4 regions of the Geodermatophilus sp. SYSU D00705 genome follow, and region 1 is predicted to be linked to each of the others. Evidence: riboswitches for the same ligand, from Rfam matches in the RefSeq annotation. Region 1 holds a riboswitch; each other region holds the start of a gene.
The links. Region 1 has a riboswitch for cyclic di-AMP ahead of ACI78Q_RS19000 (aggregation-promoting factor C-terminal-like domain-containing protein). Riboswitches for the same ligand answer to the same signal wherever they lie in the genome.
Positions count from the first base shown of each region.

Region 2: another riboswitch for cyclic di-AMP. It lies ahead of ACI78Q_RS21745 (C40 family peptidase); the one in region 1 lies ahead of ACI78Q_RS19000 (aggregation-promoting factor C-terminal-like domain-containing protein).
Region 3: another riboswitch for cyclic di-AMP. It lies ahead of ACI78Q_RS13740 (C40 family peptidase); the one in region 1 lies ahead of ACI78Q_RS19000 (aggregation-promoting factor C-terminal-like domain-containing protein).
Region 4: another riboswitch for cyclic di-AMP. It lies ahead of ACI78Q_RS11835 (M23 family metallopeptidase); the one in region 1 lies ahead of ACI78Q_RS19000 (aggregation-promoting factor C-terminal-like domain-containing protein).

Region 1 is NZ_JBJGYT010000030.1:27,067-31,005, forward strand. Features, by position in the region: gene ACI78Q_RS18985 (flavin-containing monooxygenase) at 1-505, opposite strand, end outside; gene ACI78Q_RS18990 (TetR/AcrR family transcriptional regulator) at 567-1,202, opposite strand; gene ACI78Q_RS18995 (class I SAM-dependent methyltransferase) at 1,208-1,846, opposite strand; gene ACI78Q_RS19000 (aggregation-promoting factor C-terminal-like domain-containing protein) at 1,947-2,798, opposite strand; cyclic di-AMP (ydaO/yuaA leader) riboswitch at 3,026-3,173, opposite strand; gene ACI78Q_RS19005 (LLM class flavin-dependent oxidoreductase) at 3,369-3,939, shown strand, end outside.
Region 2 is NZ_JBJGYT010000044.1:20,510-24,448, forward strand. Features, by position in the region: gene ACI78Q_RS21735 (phytoene desaturase family protein) at 1-1,389, opposite strand, end outside; gene ACI78Q_RS21740 (hypothetical protein) at 1,418-1,597, opposite strand; cyclic di-AMP (ydaO/yuaA leader) riboswitch at 1,797-1,943, shown strand; gene ACI78Q_RS21745 (C40 family peptidase) at 1,959-3,014, shown strand; gene ACI78Q_RS21750 (DUF2568 domain-containing protein) at 3,191-3,568, shown strand; gene ACI78Q_RS21755 (hypothetical protein) at 3,546-3,939, opposite strand, start outside.
Region 3 is NZ_JBJGYT010000015.1:68,725-72,663, reverse strand. Features, by position in the region: gene ACI78Q_RS13750 (HAD domain-containing protein) at 1-129, opposite strand, end outside; gene ACI78Q_RS13745 (hypothetical protein) at 351-722, shown strand; gene ACI78Q_RS13740 (C40 family peptidase) at 746-1,243, opposite strand; cyclic di-AMP (ydaO/yuaA leader) riboswitch at 1,259-1,385, opposite strand; gene ACI78Q_RS13735 (hypothetical protein) at 1,745-1,909, shown strand; gene ACI78Q_RS13730 (NAD(P)-dependent oxidoreductase) at 1,938-2,282, shown strand; gene ACI78Q_RS13725 (hypothetical protein) at 2,336-2,560, shown strand; gene ACI78Q_RS13720 (SMP-30/gluconolactonase/LRE family protein) at 2,608-3,507, opposite strand; gene ACI78Q_RS13715 (NmrA/HSCARG family protein) at 3,552-3,939, shown strand, end outside.
Region 4 is NZ_JBJGYT010000012.1:52,115-56,053, forward strand. Features, by position in the region: gene ACI78Q_RS11830 (maleylpyruvate isomerase N-terminal domain-containing protein) at 1-326, shown strand, start outside; gene ACI78Q_RS11835 (M23 family metallopeptidase) at 395-1,576, opposite strand; cyclic di-AMP (ydaO/yuaA leader) riboswitch at 1,609-1,747, opposite strand; tRNA gene ACI78Q_RS11840 (tRNA-Ile) at 2,150-2,226, shown strand; gene ACI78Q_RS11845 (hypothetical protein) at 2,318-2,707, opposite strand; gene ACI78Q_RS11850 (DUF6325 family protein) at 3,339-3,812, shown strand.

The sequences.
Region 1 (3,939 bases):
GGTGCACGATCCGGCCGGCGAAGCGCTCCTCGCCCGGGAAGCGTGGGCGGTACCCCTCGTCGTAGCGGTAGTAGCCGGAGCAGACCGACAGCCACGAGCAGGTCAGCCGCACGGTCTCGCCGGTGCCGGTGCGCTGCGCGGTCACCGTCCAGCGCGCCTCGTCGGTCGACCACTCGGCCGAGACGACCCGGGTGCCGAACCGGATGTGCCGGTCGACGCCGTGCTCGCGCGCGGTCTCCTGCACGTAGCGGCGGATCGACTCGCCGTCGGCGATGGCCCGCGCCTGCGTCCACGGCTTGAACGAGTAGCCGAGGGTGAACATGTCGGAGTCCGAGCGGACGCCGGGGTAGCGGAACAGGTCCCAGGTACCGCCGATGGCCTCCCGCGCCTCGAGGACGGCGTAGCTGCGGTCGGGGCACTCCCGCTGGAGGTGGCAGGCGGCGCCGATGCCGGAGAGCCCGGCGCCGACGATGAGCACGTCCACGTGCTCGGCGGGTGCGGTCATGTCGTTCCCCCTGGCTCGGCCGGTGACCTGCGCCACGGTAGTCGACACGTCGTCGAGGACGTCAACGACGCGTCGGCTCGTCGGTGCCGTAGATGGTGCGCAGCCAGACGGTGAGCAGCACGTCGATGAGCTCGTCCTCCCCCACGGCCGGCTGCTGGCCGGCGAGGGTGCCCTGGATGACCCGCTCGTTCATCCAGTTCAGCGCCGTGGCGAGGTCGCGCGCCGCCGGCCCGCCCGGCGCCGCACCGCGCGCCCGCTCCCCCTCGATCGCCGCGGCGGTCTCGGCGACGAACCCCTCCATGACCTGGGACCACAGCTCCCGCACCTCGGCGCTGGCGGCCAGCAGCTGGGTGGCGGCCGCGGTGAGGGCCCGGTGTGCGCGGAAGGTGTCGCGGACCGCGACCAGCGCCGCGCGCCAGCTCTCCCGCACGTCGTCGGAGGCGCCGGCCAGGGCGGCGGCGCGCAGCTCCCGGGCCTCGGCGACCACGCGGTCCAGCAGCGCCAGGACGACGGCCTCCTTGGAGGCGAAGTAGAAGTAGAAGGTGGGCCGGGAGATGCCGGCACCGCGGGCGAGGTCGTCGACGGAGATCTCCGCCGGCGACCGCTGCGCCAGCAGCGCCTCGGCGGTGGCGAGGATCGCCCGCTCCCGGTCGTCACCGGAGGGACGGCGGGCGCGGCGGCCACGGTCGGGTGCCACGCTGCTCACGGCAGCCGCCAGACCGTCGTCCGCCGCAGACCCGGCCCCTCGGTCTCCGGGATCTCGTAGACCGCGGCGGCGGCCAGCCGGTCGTGCGGCAGGTAGGGCCGCCCCGGATCGCCCACGTACACCTCGACCCCGCGGGCGCGGGCACGGTCGAGGAACGGCAGCACCCGTTCGGTCATCTCCCGGTCGTAGCAGACGTCCCCGGCCAGGACGACGTCGATGCCGGGCAGCTCGCGGCCGAGGACGTCACCGATCACGCTCACGCCGTCGATGCCGTTGAGGCCGGCGTTGACGCCGACCGCGGTGCGGCTGAACTCGTCGACGTCACTGGCCAGCACCCACCGGGCACCGGCCAGCCGGGCGGCGAGGGCGACCAGGCCGCTGCCGGCGCCGAGGTCGAGCACCGTCCGTCCAGCGACCACCTCCGGCCGGTCCAGGACGAAGCGGGCCAGCGCCTGGCCGCCCGGCCACGCCGCCGCCCAGAACGGCGGCGCCTCCCCGGCGCCACCGTCCTCGGTCTCCATCGCCTCCCACAGGGCGACGACGTCCTCGGCCACGTGCAGCCGCACCTCCGGGACCGACGACGGCCGTCGGACCTGGGTGTGGGTACGGACGAAACCGGACGGGACGACCCTCACCGCCCGACCGTCCCACACCCGGTCCCGAGACGGCTCGAGGGGCCGCCCCTGTCAGGAGCGGCCCCTCGAACGGGTGCCCGGTGCGGGACCGGGGCGGCGATCAGTACCAGTTGTGGGCCTGCGAGTGCGCCCACGCGCCACAGGGGCTGCCGTACCGGTTCTCGATGTAGATGAGCCCGGCGTCGATCTGGCGGTAGCCGTCGGAGGTCTTCGCGATGCCGGTGCCGGCCCAGGTGGAGTTCAGGAACTGCGGGATGCCGTAGGCGGTGCTGGTGGGGTTCTGCGCGTTGGGGTTCCAGCCGCTCTCCTTGCCCCACAGGTTCTCCAGGCAGCTGAACTGCTGGGCGCTGCCGACCTTGGACATCGCGTACTCCTTGAAGGAGCCGCGGGGAGCCGCGGCGGCCGCGGGCGCCGGGGCGGCGGCAGGAGCGGCAGCGGCCGCGGCCGCGGCCTGCGCAGCGGCGGCGGCCTCACGCTCGGCGGCCTCGCGGGCGGCCTGCTCGGCGGCGGCGGCCTCCGCGGCGGCGCGCTCGGCGGCCTCGCGCTCGGCGGCCTGGCGGTCGAGCTCGGCCTGGTCGGCCGCGGCCTGCGCCTGGGCGGCGCTGGCCTCGGCGGCCTGGCGCTCGCTGCGGGAGGCGGCGAGGTGCTGCAGCGGGGCCAGGTCGGCGGCCTCCGGGGTCGCCGCGGCCGCGGCGTCGGCGGTGATGCCGAGCTGCTCGGCCACGCTGACCGACTCGGTCCGGGTGGCGGTGGCCTCGGCGTCGGGCGCGCCGCTGGCCAGGACGTTGACCACGATCGCGCCGGCCGCGGCGGCGGCCAGGAAGAACGCGGGACGGCGGCCCTTGGCCGGCAGGCCGAAGCCGCGGCGGGAGGTGGTCTGGGGGGTGGCGGCGTCGGCGGCGGGGGTCGTGGCGGCGTCGACGGCGGGGAACTGCACGGTGCGGTCGTTCATCGAGTGGGGTGCTCCGGGGCGCGAGGGCGCCCGCGGGCCTGCCGACTCGTACGGAGGGCAGCCCGGGACGCGAGGGTCTACGGGAGGGGTCCGGCGGCGGTCAGTGACGCGCGCGGCCGGTCAACGGCGAGGCGGGATCAGCGGACCGAGGAAGAGGCGCGAGGTGCGCGTGGCCCGGGATCCCTGCGAGCCGGGAGGGCCCGTGGGCGAGGCATGCGGATGCTCTCCGTTCCTTCCATGGCCGCCTACCGAGTTAGCTGACGGGTTCGGGCGGGAAGGTGCCCTACCTGCTCGAGAGCAGGATTCACCCCAGTGCTTCGATGGGTCCCCGGCTCACGTCCGCGGGAGGCGGACACGACTCGGCGGCGTCCGGCCAGGCTCCCCGGATGGGGAAGCACGACCGACCGGACCCACTCACCGTACGGGCCGTTATCGTCCTGTGACAATCCCGTGGGCCCCATCCGTCACGTGACCCTCGTCGCGGGAGAGTTCTCGGCGGATCCGGAATACGCCCGGGGCGGCGCTGTTGCACGCAGCAGTAGTTGCGCTCTCAACCACTTGGAGCACGAGATGCAGTTCGGGATCTTCTCGGTCAGCGACCTCACGACCGACCCCACGACCGGCCGCACGCCCAGCGAGGCGGAGCGGATCAAGGCGGTCGTGGCCATCGCGAAGAAGGCCGAGGAGGTCGGGCTCGACGTCTTCGCCCTCGGCGAGCACCACAACCCGCCGTTCTTCTCGTCCTCCCCCACCACCACGCTGGCCTACATCGCCGCGCAGACCTCGACGCTGCAGCTGTCGACGGCGACCACGCTGATCACCACCAACGACCCGGTGAAGATCGCCGAGGACTACGCGATGCTGCAGCACCTGGCCGGCGGCCGCGTGGACCTGATGATGGGCCGCGGCAACACCGGCCCGGTCTACCCCTGGTTCGGCAAGGACATCCGTGACGGCATCCCGCTGGCCGTGGAGAACTACGCGCTGCTGCGCAAGCTGTGGGACACCGACGTCGTCAACTGGTCGGGGCAGTACCGCACGCCGCTGCAGGGCTTCACCTCGACCCCGCGGCCGCTGGACGGCGTCGCGCCGTTCGTGTGGCACGGCTCCATCCGCTCGCCGCAGATCGCCGAGCAGGCCG
Region 2 (3,939 bases), on a different contig from region 1:
GCCGTGGAAGATGTGGCCGCCGGGCATCGCGAGGGACTCCTCGACGTCCAGCGGGGACGCCGCCTGCAGGCAGAGCTCGCCGTCGCCGTCACGGGCCAGGCAGTCCAGCAGCGGCTCGGCCAGGTGCGCGTCGAGCTGGGCGACGACCCGCCGCACCGCCTCCCGGCGGGTGCCCACCGGGTCGTCGCGGAACAGCGCCGCCGGTGTGTGCAGGCCGAACAGGGTGAGCGTCTGGTACCCCGCCGCCTGCTCGGCCGGCCCCAGGATCGAGGGGTCGGACAGCGAGTGGCAGTACACCTCGAACGGGATGACGTCGGGCAGCCGGCCGGCGGCGGCCTGCGCGTGGGCCGCGTCGAGCTGGCCCGCGGCCTCGTCGACGTGGAAGGTGCCGGCGAAGGCGATGGCGGGGTCGACGCCCGAGCGCAGCCGGGGCAGCCGCGCCAGCACCATGTTGACCTTGAGCTGGGCGCCGTCGGTGGTGGGCCGGGGCGGTGCGCCGGTCAGCCGGTCGAGCACCGCGGGCGCCGCGCCGCAGACCACGTGCCCGGCGTCCACCGCGCGCTCGGTGCCGTTGTCGTCGGTCCAGTGCACCGTGACGCCGTCGGCGCGCGGCTCCAGCGCGGTCACCGTGGCGCGGGTGACCAGCTCGGCGCCGGCCCCGCGGGCCGCGGCGGCCATGGCGCCGGTGACCGCGCCCATGCCGCCCACCGGCACCCGCCAGCGCCCCGTGCCGTTGCCGACCACGTGGTAGAGGAAGCAGCGGCCGGCGGCCGAGCCGGGGTCGTGCACGTCGGCGAAGGTGCCGATGAGCCCGTCGGTCAGTGCCACGCCCTGCACCACGTCCGAGGTCAGGTGGTCGCCCACGACGTCGGCCAGGGGGCGCTGCTGGAGGTCCTGCCACAGCTGCGGGTCGCGCAGCCGGCCGGCCAGCTCCTGAGGGGAGAGCAGCGGCTCGATGAGGGTGGGGGCGAGGTCCTCGGCCAGCGTGGCCAGGCGGCCGTAGAAGCGCTGCCAGCCGGCCAGTTCGGCGTCTGAGCCGGTCAGCGCGCGGAACGAGGCGGCCGTGGCCGGCCCCTCGTCCCGCTCCACGAGCAGGCCCGCGCCCCCGGGGACGGCGGTGTAGGAGGCCACGGCGCGGTCGGCGAGGGTCACCTCCAGGTCGAGGTCGGCGACGATCCGGTCGGGCAGGAGGCTCACCAGGTACGAGTAGGCCGACAACCGGACGTCGACGCCGGGGAACACCTGCTCGCTGACCGCGGCGCCGCCCACCCGTTCGCGGCGCTCGAGCACCAGCACCGACCAGCCGGCCCTGGCCAGGTAGGCCGCGGCCACCAGCCCGTTGTGCCCACCACCGACGACGACGGCGTCGTATGCGCCCGCTCCGCTCACCGGCGGACCGTAGCCGGTGCCGGCACCGTCAGCTGCCCTCGGCGGGCGCGTCCTCGCTCTCCTCGCAGCCCTGCCCGGGAGCCTGCTCGGCGGTGCCGCAGTCCTGCTCGTTGCGGTTCACGTCGGTGTTCCCGCCGGTCTCGGTGCTGCTGCACCCGGCGAGCACCCCGGCGAGGAGGAGGGCGGCCAGGGGGCGTCTGAGGTCCATGCGCTGGACGTGCTCGCGGGGAGCGGTCGCCAAACCCCACCGGCACCACCGGACCCACCGGTCCCGCGTGTGTGGCGGATGGAGTCGAGAGTCCACGAAATCACATCCAGGTAATTGTCACGGCAGCGTCACGGCCCTTACGGTGTGTGTGTCCGGCGGGGCGCTCCGTCACCAACCTGGGTGACACCCCGAGGACGCCGCCGAGCACGCGCCCTCCTCCCCGGGGGCGCGGGGCCGGGGACCCACCGCAGCACTGGGGTGAAGCGCGCACGGCCGTGGCCGGCGCGCCGGGCGCCTTCCCGCCCGAACCCGTCAGCTAACCCGGTAGGCGGCCGTGGAAGAAACGGAGTGCCGCCGCCCCATGGCGTCCCCTCGCACCGCCCGCCGCGCTGCCCTCGTCCTGGCCGTCACCGGCGCCCTCGGCATCACCCTCGTGCCGTCGTCCGCCGGAGCGGAGGAGCCGGCCACCGCGCAGGAGGCCGCCGCCCTGGTCGCGGCCCGCGGCCACGAGCTGGAGGTCGTCACCGAGGAGTTCAACGAGGCCCGCGAGGCCCTCGCCGCCCAGCAGGCCGCCGCCCAGCAGGCCGCCGCGGCGGTGACCGACGCGCAGGGCGCGGTGACCGCGGCCCAGCAGCAGGTCCGCGGCATCGCCCGCAGTGCCTTCACCGGCGACAGCATGGGCTCGCTGCAGGCGCTCATGACCAGCGGCTCGGCCGAGGAGTTCGTCAACCGGGTCACGCTGCTGGAGACCGTCGCCGGCCACCAGAACGTGCTGCTGGACCAGGCCGTCGCGGCCGGCGAGGTCGCCGCGGAGGCCCAGGCGGTGGCCGACCGCGCCGCCACCGAGGCCCAGGCGCAGTACGACGCCGTCGCCGCGCAGCAGGCCGACCTGCAGGAGCAGATCAACGCCTACCAGGCCGACTACGCCCGGCTGTCCGCCGACGAGCGGCGGGCCGCCCTCGAGGCGGCCGCGACCGCCCACGGTGGCGGGGCCGAGCGCGCCAGCCGCGCCGAGCGCTCCACGCCGGCGCCCGCGGCCTCCGCGCCGGTGGTGGCCGGCAGCGGGGCTGTCCAGACCGCGATCGACACGGCCATGGCCCAGCGTGGCAAGCCCTACGTCTGGGCGGCGGCCGGGCCGGGCTCCTACGACTGCTCCGGGCTCGTGCAGTACGCCTTCAAGGCCGCCGGCATCAGCCTGCCGCACTCCAGCCGCATGCAGGCGTCCATGGGCACCCAGGTGTCCCGGGCCGAGGCGCGCCCCGGTGACCTGGTCGCCTTCTACAGCCCGGTCAGCCACATCGGCATCTACCTCGGCAACGGCCAGATGGTGCACGCGCCGACCTCCGGCGACGTCGTCAAGGTCGCCAGCGTCGACGCCATGGGCGCCACGCCGCGGTTCAACCGCATCGCCGGCTGAGAAAGGGCCCCGTCCTCCCCCCTCGCCTGCTAGGGGCGGTGCCCTGGACGGGGTCATCCCGGAGCCCCGGTCGCACGACGCGACCGGGGCTCCGCGCGTCTCCGGACCTTGACCGCGCCGACGCGCTCGTGAACACTGATCTCGAAGGAGAGCACTGTTCACAACAGGAGGTCGGTATGGCGCAGGCATGGCAGTGGGCCTGGGCGGGCGTCGCGTTCGCCGCGGAGCTCGGCGCGCTCGGTGCGCTCGGGTACTGGGGCGCCACCACCGGCGCGACGACGACCGGCCGCTGGCTCCTCGGTCTCGGCCTACCCCTGGGGGTGGCCGTCCTGTGGGGCGTGTTCGCTGCGCCGCAGGCCGTGGTGCAGGTGGCCGCGCTCGCCGTCCTCGTGAAGGTCGTCGTCTTCGGGGGCGCGGTGGCCGCGCTGCTGGTCAGCGGCTCGCCGCGGCTGGCCGTCGTCCTCGCCGCGGCGGCCGTGCTCGGCACCGTGCTCTCCGGGCCCCTCACCTCCCCGGCGTCGGCGGACGCCGTCAGCGCCCCGGCCCTCCGCTGACCTCCTGCAGCAGCCCCCACACGAACCGCGCCCGGGCCCCGCCGGGCAGCGCGACCTCCCAGCGGGTGACCACGCCGGGGTCGACGCTGCGTGCCCCGGGCAGGCCGACGACGTCGTCGAGCACGTGCTCCCACACCAGCAGCCGCGCCGCGGACGCGGGTGGGACGGGTGAGCCTGGCGCCCGGACCAGGTGCTCGTTGAGCACCGACCCGCCGGGACCGGACAGCACCTCCCAGTAGAGGTGGGGCCACAGCGGCACCGGCCACCGGCGGACCTGGACGTCGAGGTCGCCGAACCGGCGGTCCTCGAGCTCGTCCGGCGGCCCGAGGACGGCGCTGCGCAGCGCCAGCCCCCGCGGGGCCCGCGGCGAG
Region 3 (3,939 bases), on a different contig from region 1:
CAGCCGGGCGGTGACCGTCGGGTCCCACGACAGCACGAAGCCGTTGAACGTCCCGCGTCGCCAGCCCTCGGGGAGGTCCCTGCAGGCCGCGTTGAGCACGCCGTCGACGTCCAGCAGCAGGATCGGCACGTCTCCACTCGCGGCCATGGCCACCCTCGTACCCGAGCGCGGCCCCTTCCTGGCGTCGCGCCCGGCTGACCCGTCGCCGTCCGTCACCTCGACGGCAGAGCGGGCACCCACACGGGCGACTTCGCCGTCCGGGACGTTCGGCACCCCGGCGAGCGGGGCAGCGAGGTGGTTCGCTGACAGTCCGCCGGTCTTCCGGTGGAGCACGGAACCAGGGGGAGCCAGTGTCCGACCACCTCGAGTCGCACCCGGGTTCGAGCCGCGTCGAGACGCCGATTCCCTGCCGCCGCCTCGCCCGCGGCCACGCCCCGCACCCGGCGCACGTCCAGCTGGCGCAGGCCGACGACGCCCACTGGCAGCCGGTCGTCGTGATGGGGGCCGTCGGGGACGTCGTCACGCTGGCCGTCGGCGACGAGCTGCAGCGGCACCGCAACCACGACACCGCCCACCTGGCGGACCTGGTCCGCGAGGCGGGACCCGAGGCGTTCGTCAACACCCGCCTCGGACTGCTGTTCCTGCACTCCTGGCCGCGCGACGCCGGCTCGGTCTTCTCGCTGCAGCCGGCCGACCAGCCGCCGGTGCCCTGCCGCCACTAGCGACAGGACACCGGCAGAGCAGGTCAGGCGATGCGGCGGGCGCCGGCGTAACTCGGCATGTAGCTCACGTTGTCGACCCTCACCGGCTGCCCCGGCCGCAAGGCGTGCACCATCTTGCCGTTGCCGATGTACATCGCGACGTGCGAGACGGGGCGGTAGAAGAACAGCAGGTCACCTGGCTGCAGGTTGTCGCGGGAGACCGCCACCCCGGCGCCGGACTGCGCCCGGGCGGTGCGCGGGAGCCCGACGCCGGCCGCCCGGTAGGCGAACGAGGTCAGGCCCGAGCAGTCGAACGCGTTGGGGCCGGAGGCGCCCCAGCGGTAGGGATCGCCCACCTGGGCGAGTGCGGTGTTCACGGCGCTCTGCGCCGCCGGGCTGGCGACCGCCGCGGCCGACACGGCGATGGTGTCCGGGGCGGCCGAGGCGGTGGCGGGTGTGAGGGCGATCCCGGCGCCGGCGATCGCGGCGACCGCGATCCCACGGATGGTGCGACGGGCTGAGGACGTGCGGGCAGTCGTCATCGACGACGGTTCTCCTGTTCCATCCGTCCGCCTACCGGGTTAGCTGTCGGGTTCGGGCGGGAGGTCGCCCGGCACGGCAACAGGCCGTGTTTCACCCCTGTGCTTCGGTGGGTCCCCGGTCCGGGCGCGGCAGTGGCCACGCCCCTGTTCGGCGGGGTCCGACGGGTGTCGCCACGGTTTCGGCAACGGGGGCCCGTCGGGACCGCAGAGGACGCTAGACGCACGCGCGCGGCCACGCCGGGCGAGCGCCGGCGCGAGGGCGCCCGGGCGAGACGCGGGCCGACACGCGCGCGACACGCAGTCCCACCACGTCGGACACCGGGACCAAGGTCCCGTCGCTGCTGACAATTGGGCAGGTCAGCGAAGTCAAGGGCAGTTGGACCCCATACGGAGCGTCCTGACCGTCCGTGGGGACGACCGCACGTATCGCCACGGGAACCTCGGTGGTTGGCCGGACCGTTGGGCGGGCACGATCAACGCAACCAACCGAGGAGGAACCACATGGCCGGCATGATCCGGAAGCTCGTGGCGTCGGGGATCGCGGCGAAGGTCATCCAGGAGGCCCGCAAGCCGGAGAACCAGGCGAAGATCAAGAAGTTCATCGCCGACTACCAGGCCAAGCAGAAGGGCGGCGGCAAGGGCTACGGCCGGGGCCGCGGCTACTGATCCACCGCCCGGCAGCGGCCCCTCCCGGATCCCCGGGCAGGGGCCGCTGCCGCATGCTCTGACCCGCGCCGCCGAGCTCGCCCGGATGAAGCCGACCGCGATCCTGGTCAACACCTCGCGCGGCCCGATCGTCGATGAGGCCGCCCTCGTCCGGGCCCTGCGCGACGGCCGCATCGCCGGGGCAGGCGTCGACGTCCACGACCGGGAGCCGCTGCCCGCCGACGCCCCGATCCGGACCGCGCCGAACACCGTCCTCACCCCGCACCTCGGCTACGTCACCCGCGCCACCTACGAGGTGTTCTTCCGCGACGCCGTCGAGGACGTCGCCGCCTTCCTCGCCGGCTCCCCGGTCCGCGTCCTCGCCCCCGCGTGAGCGCCGCCCGCCCCGGGTACCCACCCCCGCACCCAGGACGAGGAGGTCCGGAGATGACAGAGGGCAACATGACCGGCCGCCCCTACGGGGGCGCCAACGAGGCCACCGGCGGCAACCCGGGCGAGCGCGAGGAACCCGACCTGGTCGGGCCGCCGTCGCAGCAGGAGGAGCCGCGCGCAGCCCAGGGCGGCACCATGGGGACCGTCGACCCCAGTGTGCCCGGCAGTGACGGGCAGCCGCGCCCGGCGGAGCCGCCTCCCGGCGCCACCGGGAGCTGACCCCCGGTCAGCCGGAGGAGCGGGACAGCCGGCGGACGTCCGCCTGACTACGGCCGGCCGGCGTGGGGGACGTCGACCTCGGTCGCCAGCAGCACCGCCTCGCGCACCGGCGCGCGGTTGTGCTCGTAGAAGTCCGGCGCGCAGCACATCAGCAGCGTGCGGCCGTCGTCCCCGCCGAGCATGCAGGCGTACACCCCGAGCCCGGACGGCGCGGAGATCTCGTCGTCCACCCGCCCGCCCTCGGCCACCCGCACCAGCCGGCCGCCCACCGCGTCGGCGGCCCAGATCAGGCCCTCGGCGTCCAGCGCGCAGCCGTCCGGGGCGACCACCAGCTGACCGAGCACCTCGTCGACCGTCGTCCCGGTGACCTCGGGGCCCAGCGACGCCCAGACCCGCCGGTTGGTCAGCGACCCGTCGGCGCCCAGGTCGAAGGCGGTGTACCGGTTGCCCAGCGTCTCGCCGACGACCAGCGTGCCGCCGTCCGGGGTGATCACCGAGCCGTTCGGGAACTGCAGCCCGTCGGCGGCGACGCTGACCGTGCCGTCCGGGTCGATCCGCTTGAGCGACGCGGTCGCCGCCGCGCCGCCGCCCATCAGGTCGAAGCCGAAGTCGCCGACGAACACGTGCCCCTGCGCGTCCACGACGAGGTCGTTGAGGTGCCCCCCGCAGTGCCGGGCGAGGTCGGCGTACGTGCTGAGCGACCCGTCGGCGTACCGGAGCACGCGGCGGTCCTTCATCGACACGACCACCAGCGAGCCGTCGGGCAGCCAGCCGAGCCCCGACGGCTGCTGCTCCACCTCGACCACGACCGTCTCCGCGCCGTCGGCGGCCACCCGGCTGACCGTGTGGCGGTAGAAGTCCGACACCCACCAGGTGCCCTCGTGCCAGCGCGGGCCCTCGAAGAACCCGCCGCCCTCCAGGACCGTCCTGAGCTGCCGCTCTGCCATGGTCGGGCACCCTAGGGGGACCCGACCCCCTGGAGGAGTACCGCATGCCCGACCCCGTGATCGCCGTCGTCGGAGCCACCGGACAGCAGGGCGGCGCCACCGCCCGCGCGCTGCTGGACGCCGGCGCCCGGGTCCGCGCGCTGGTCCGCGACCCGGCGAAGGCCCACGACCTCGCCGACCGCGGCGCCGAGCTGGTGCGCGCCGACCTGCAGGACCCGGCGAGCCTCCGGACGGCGTTCCGCGGCGCCCAGCGGGTGTTCGCGATGACGACCCCGTTCGGCGCGGGCGGCCCGGAGGTGGAGGTGGCCCAGGGGATCGCGCTGGCCGACGCGGCCGCCGACGCCAGCGTCGAGCACCTGGTGTTCAACTCCGTCGGCGGCGCGGAGCGGTCCACCGGCATCCCGCACTTCGAGAGCAAGCGCCGCGTCGAGG
Region 4 (3,939 bases), on a different contig from region 1:
CCACCCTGGCGACGCCGGAGGGCGGCTGGGCCTTCGCCGCCGACCCGGCGGGCTGGACCGTGCGGCGGGTGGCCCCGGGAGCACCGCAGGGCACCGCCGTGGAGGCGCCGGCGGACCTGCTGCTCGAGGCGGCCTCCGGTCGGGTCAACCCGGTCGCGGCGCTGGCCCGGCGGCGGCTGCGGGTGCACGAGCTCGGCGGGCTGCTCGCGCTGGCCCCGGTCGTCCAGGTCGCGCCGGGCATCCCAGGCGGGCCGATCCTGCAGCTGGCCGCGCAGACCCTCGGCGGCGTCGGCGGCCTGCTCGGGCGGCTGCGCGGCCGCCGCTGAACGCACGGCGGCCCGCGGCCGCCGGAGCACCGGGGGCCGCGGGCCGTCCGCGTCAGGTCAGGTCGAGGTCAGCACCCGCCACCGAGGGCGATGCCGTGCTGCGCCAGCCAGGGCATCGGGTTGACCCGGTTGGCGTAGAGGCCGCCCTGGTGCACCTCGAAGTGCAGGTGCGGCCCGGTTGACTGGCCACGGTTGCCGACCTCGGCGATCTGCTGGCCCGCGGTCACCACCTGGCCCGCGGTGACGGAGAACTGGTTCACGTGGCCGTAGAGGGTGATCTGACCGTCGGCGTGCTGCACGTACACGGCCAGGCCGAAGCCGCTGGCCGGCCCCGCCTGGAGGACGACGCCGTCCTCCGGCACGTAGATCGGGGTGCCGATGGGGGCGGCGATGTCGATGCCCTGGTGCATCGTGCCCCAGCGGGCGCCGTAGCAGGAGGTGAGCCGGCCGGCGGTCGGCATGCCGGTCGTGCCCTGCGCACGGGCGTCGAGCCGGGCGTTGAAGGCGGCGGCGGGGTCGGCCGCGCCCTGCGCGGCGAGCAGGCGCTCGCCGGCGGCGCGGTACTGCTCGTCGAGAGCGGCCTTCTGCGCCGCGACGGCGTCGTACTCGGACTGCGCCTCGGCGAGGTGGGCGGTGGCGGCCGCCTCGGCCTCGTCGGCGGCGCGGGCGGCCTCGTCGAGCCGGGTCACCGCGGCCCGGGCGGCCCGGTCGGCCTCCTCGACCCGCTGCTCGACGGCGAGGAAGTCGGTCAGCCGCGCGGCGCGCTGGGCGCCGAGGACGTCCATCGTCGCCGCCTGCTGCAGCAACTCGGTGGGGCTCTCGGCGTCGAGGATGAGCTCGATGTCGCCGTAGCGGTTGTCGGCCCCCATGTAGGCCTCCCGCCCCAGGGTGGCGACGTCCTCCTCGGCGGCGGCGACGTCGGCCTGGGCGGTGGCCAGCTCGGCGGCGGTGGCATCGGCCTCAGCCTGGGCGGTGGCCAGCTCCGCGCGGGCGACGAGAGCGGCGTCGGCGGCGGCCTCGGCCTCGACGGTCATCCGCTGCAGCTTCTCCTCGGCGGCGGTGACCAGCTGCTCGATGCGGGCGACCTCGGCGGCCAGGCTCTCCTGCTCGGAGGTGCCGGAGACGGTGGGGGCGGCGAGCGCGGCCGGGGTGCCGGCCAGCAGCCCGCCGACCACGGCGGCGACGACGAGCGCCCGGCGAGGCGCACGCAGCAGCCGGCGGGCCGGCGCTCCGCGCGCAGGCAGGGTCATCAGGTGGTGCAGGGTCGCCAAGGCGACGGTTCTCCCATCCTCGCGACCGCCTACCGAGTTAGCTGACGGGTTCGGGCCGGACGGCGCCCTACCCGCCTGCGTCCCCCTACGCAGGCAGGACTCACCCCAGTGGAACGGTGGGTCCCCGGTCCGTCTCGGCCCCCGGAGGGAGGCGTCGGCGGTTCGGCGGGGCCAGGCCGGTGCCCTCGTGTGTCGAGGAGCGGAACCCGGCGAGGCCGTCGGGAAAACTACCTTGAGTGACCCCCCGCGGTCACGATCGAGTAACACCTCCGGCGCGCCTCGTTGCCCGAAGGAGTGACATCCCGCTACGAGGCGTGAGTACGCGACCCCGGAGAGCTGATCTTCAGGACCGCTCCACCGCTCGCGCGACTCCCGCGGTGACCTGCGAGGACGGCCCGGGCCGCGCGGTGGGCCGCAGGCGGCCCCGGCCACGTCCCGGGCACCGGGCCGCCGCCGCTGAGATGTCGCGCACAGTTCCCCGAAACCGCCCGGCGGGCTCACCCTCACGGCCCCGTCGGCGGCCGGCCGCCATCTGGCAGGCTGGAGCACACCGGGGCGGTAGCTCAGCCGGTCAGAGCATGGGACTCATAATCCCTGGGTCGTGGGTTCGAGCCCCACCCGCCCCACCAATCGGGCCCGCAGGCCGGGGCCTCGGTCCTGCGGGCCTCGTCCCGGTCCCGGCTCAGCTCCCCCGCGGAGCGACCCGCGATGGCCCAGGTGCTATGCCGTCACGTTCGTCCACACGGTGCCGATGTTCTCCTCGCCACCACCGTGAGTCGTCGCGAGCAGGCAAGCGCTCAGCGAGGTCCCCGACGCGGTGAAGGAGAAGGGCTGGCTCACGTCGCTCTCGGCGCCCAGGTGCACCGCCATGGTGAACGGCCTGGACGTGCCCTCCTCCAGGAGGAAGAGGCCCTCACCTCGGTTCAGCCGGTCCGCTGCGTCCCGTGAGGTCACGGTCGCGTTGCCTGACACCTCTTCCCCCGGCTCGAACGTGGCGACGGTGAGCGTCTTCGGACACGTCGTGGTGACGACAGGCACCGTGCCGGCCAGGGCCGCAGGCGCGAGTACGACCCCGATCACCGTCGATGCCGCGACCGCCGGAACTGCCATGCGACGTCTTCTCACAGCCATCGCCCCTCAGCGTTGTAGCGATCGTCACCCGATGGCCGGCCTCGATCCCCTCTCTCGCTCGCGACGGCACAGCTCGCGGGCGACAGGACGGGGACCGTCCTAGCACCGGTCCGGCACGGCTGTCCAGCTGGCCGTACGCGGCGCGCGCCATCCGTGAACACCTAGGGCGGTGGACACACGAACCGCCAGTTCGAGCCGCACCCGCCCCACCGGTTCCCATCCGAGGCGCCGCCATGCTCATGCAGCCCTGAGCCCATCCGCGACCAGCAGGGTGCCGATGACGAGCAACAGCGTGATCAGCACTGCGTCGGTGCACCTGTCGGTCCACACCATCGAGGCACAGGTCACCTCCATCTACCGCAAGCTCGGCACCTCCTCCCCCAACCAGGCCGTCGACCGCGTCCGCGGCCGGCCCCGGGCAGGCGGCTCGGTGGCCGCACGGAGCCTCCCCCGCCGGCTGACGGCGAGAGCCGGCGGCGACCCCGGAGTGGCCCGGCCGGGTCCTCGCCGCGGCAGGTCGTCCTCGAGGGGTGAGGACCGGCCGGCCGAACCAGCAGATCCTCCAGTCACCCACCAGGGCCATGCCCCGGCCGACACAGGGAGGTGCGGCGTGACACAACAGGTGACCGCAGAGGCCCGCGAAGCCGTCGACGAGCTCGGACCGGTCGACTGGATCGTCGTCGAGTTCCCCGGGAGCAGGTTCAACGGAGAGATCGCCCCCGCCCTCGCCGAGCTGGTCGACCGCGGCATGGTCCGGGTCCTGGACCTGCTGCTCATCCGGAAGGACGACGACGGGACGCTCGACTTCTTCGAGCTCGGCGACGTCACCGAGTCCGACGTCGGCGCCCTGCGGGCCTACGAGGGCGAGCTCGCGATGCTGCTCAGCGAGCAGGACGTCCTGGCCGTCGCAGCGGCCATCGAGCCAGGGAGCACCGCGGCGCTGCTGGTCTGGGAGAACACCTGGGCGGCCCCGTTCGCCTCGGCCGTCCGGCACGCCGGCGGCCAGCTGGTGGCCAGCGGCCGCATCCCGGTCCAGGCCATGCTCGCCGCGCTCGACGAGGACGACGCGAGACAGGAGGACTGACATGCCACTGGCAGCCAGGAGGATGCGCCGGGCCGCGGTCATCGGGCCCGCCCCGGTCGCCCGCACCGCTGTGACCGTTGGGACCGCCGCGGTCGTCGCCCACGGAGTGGCGAGGCGCACCGACCGC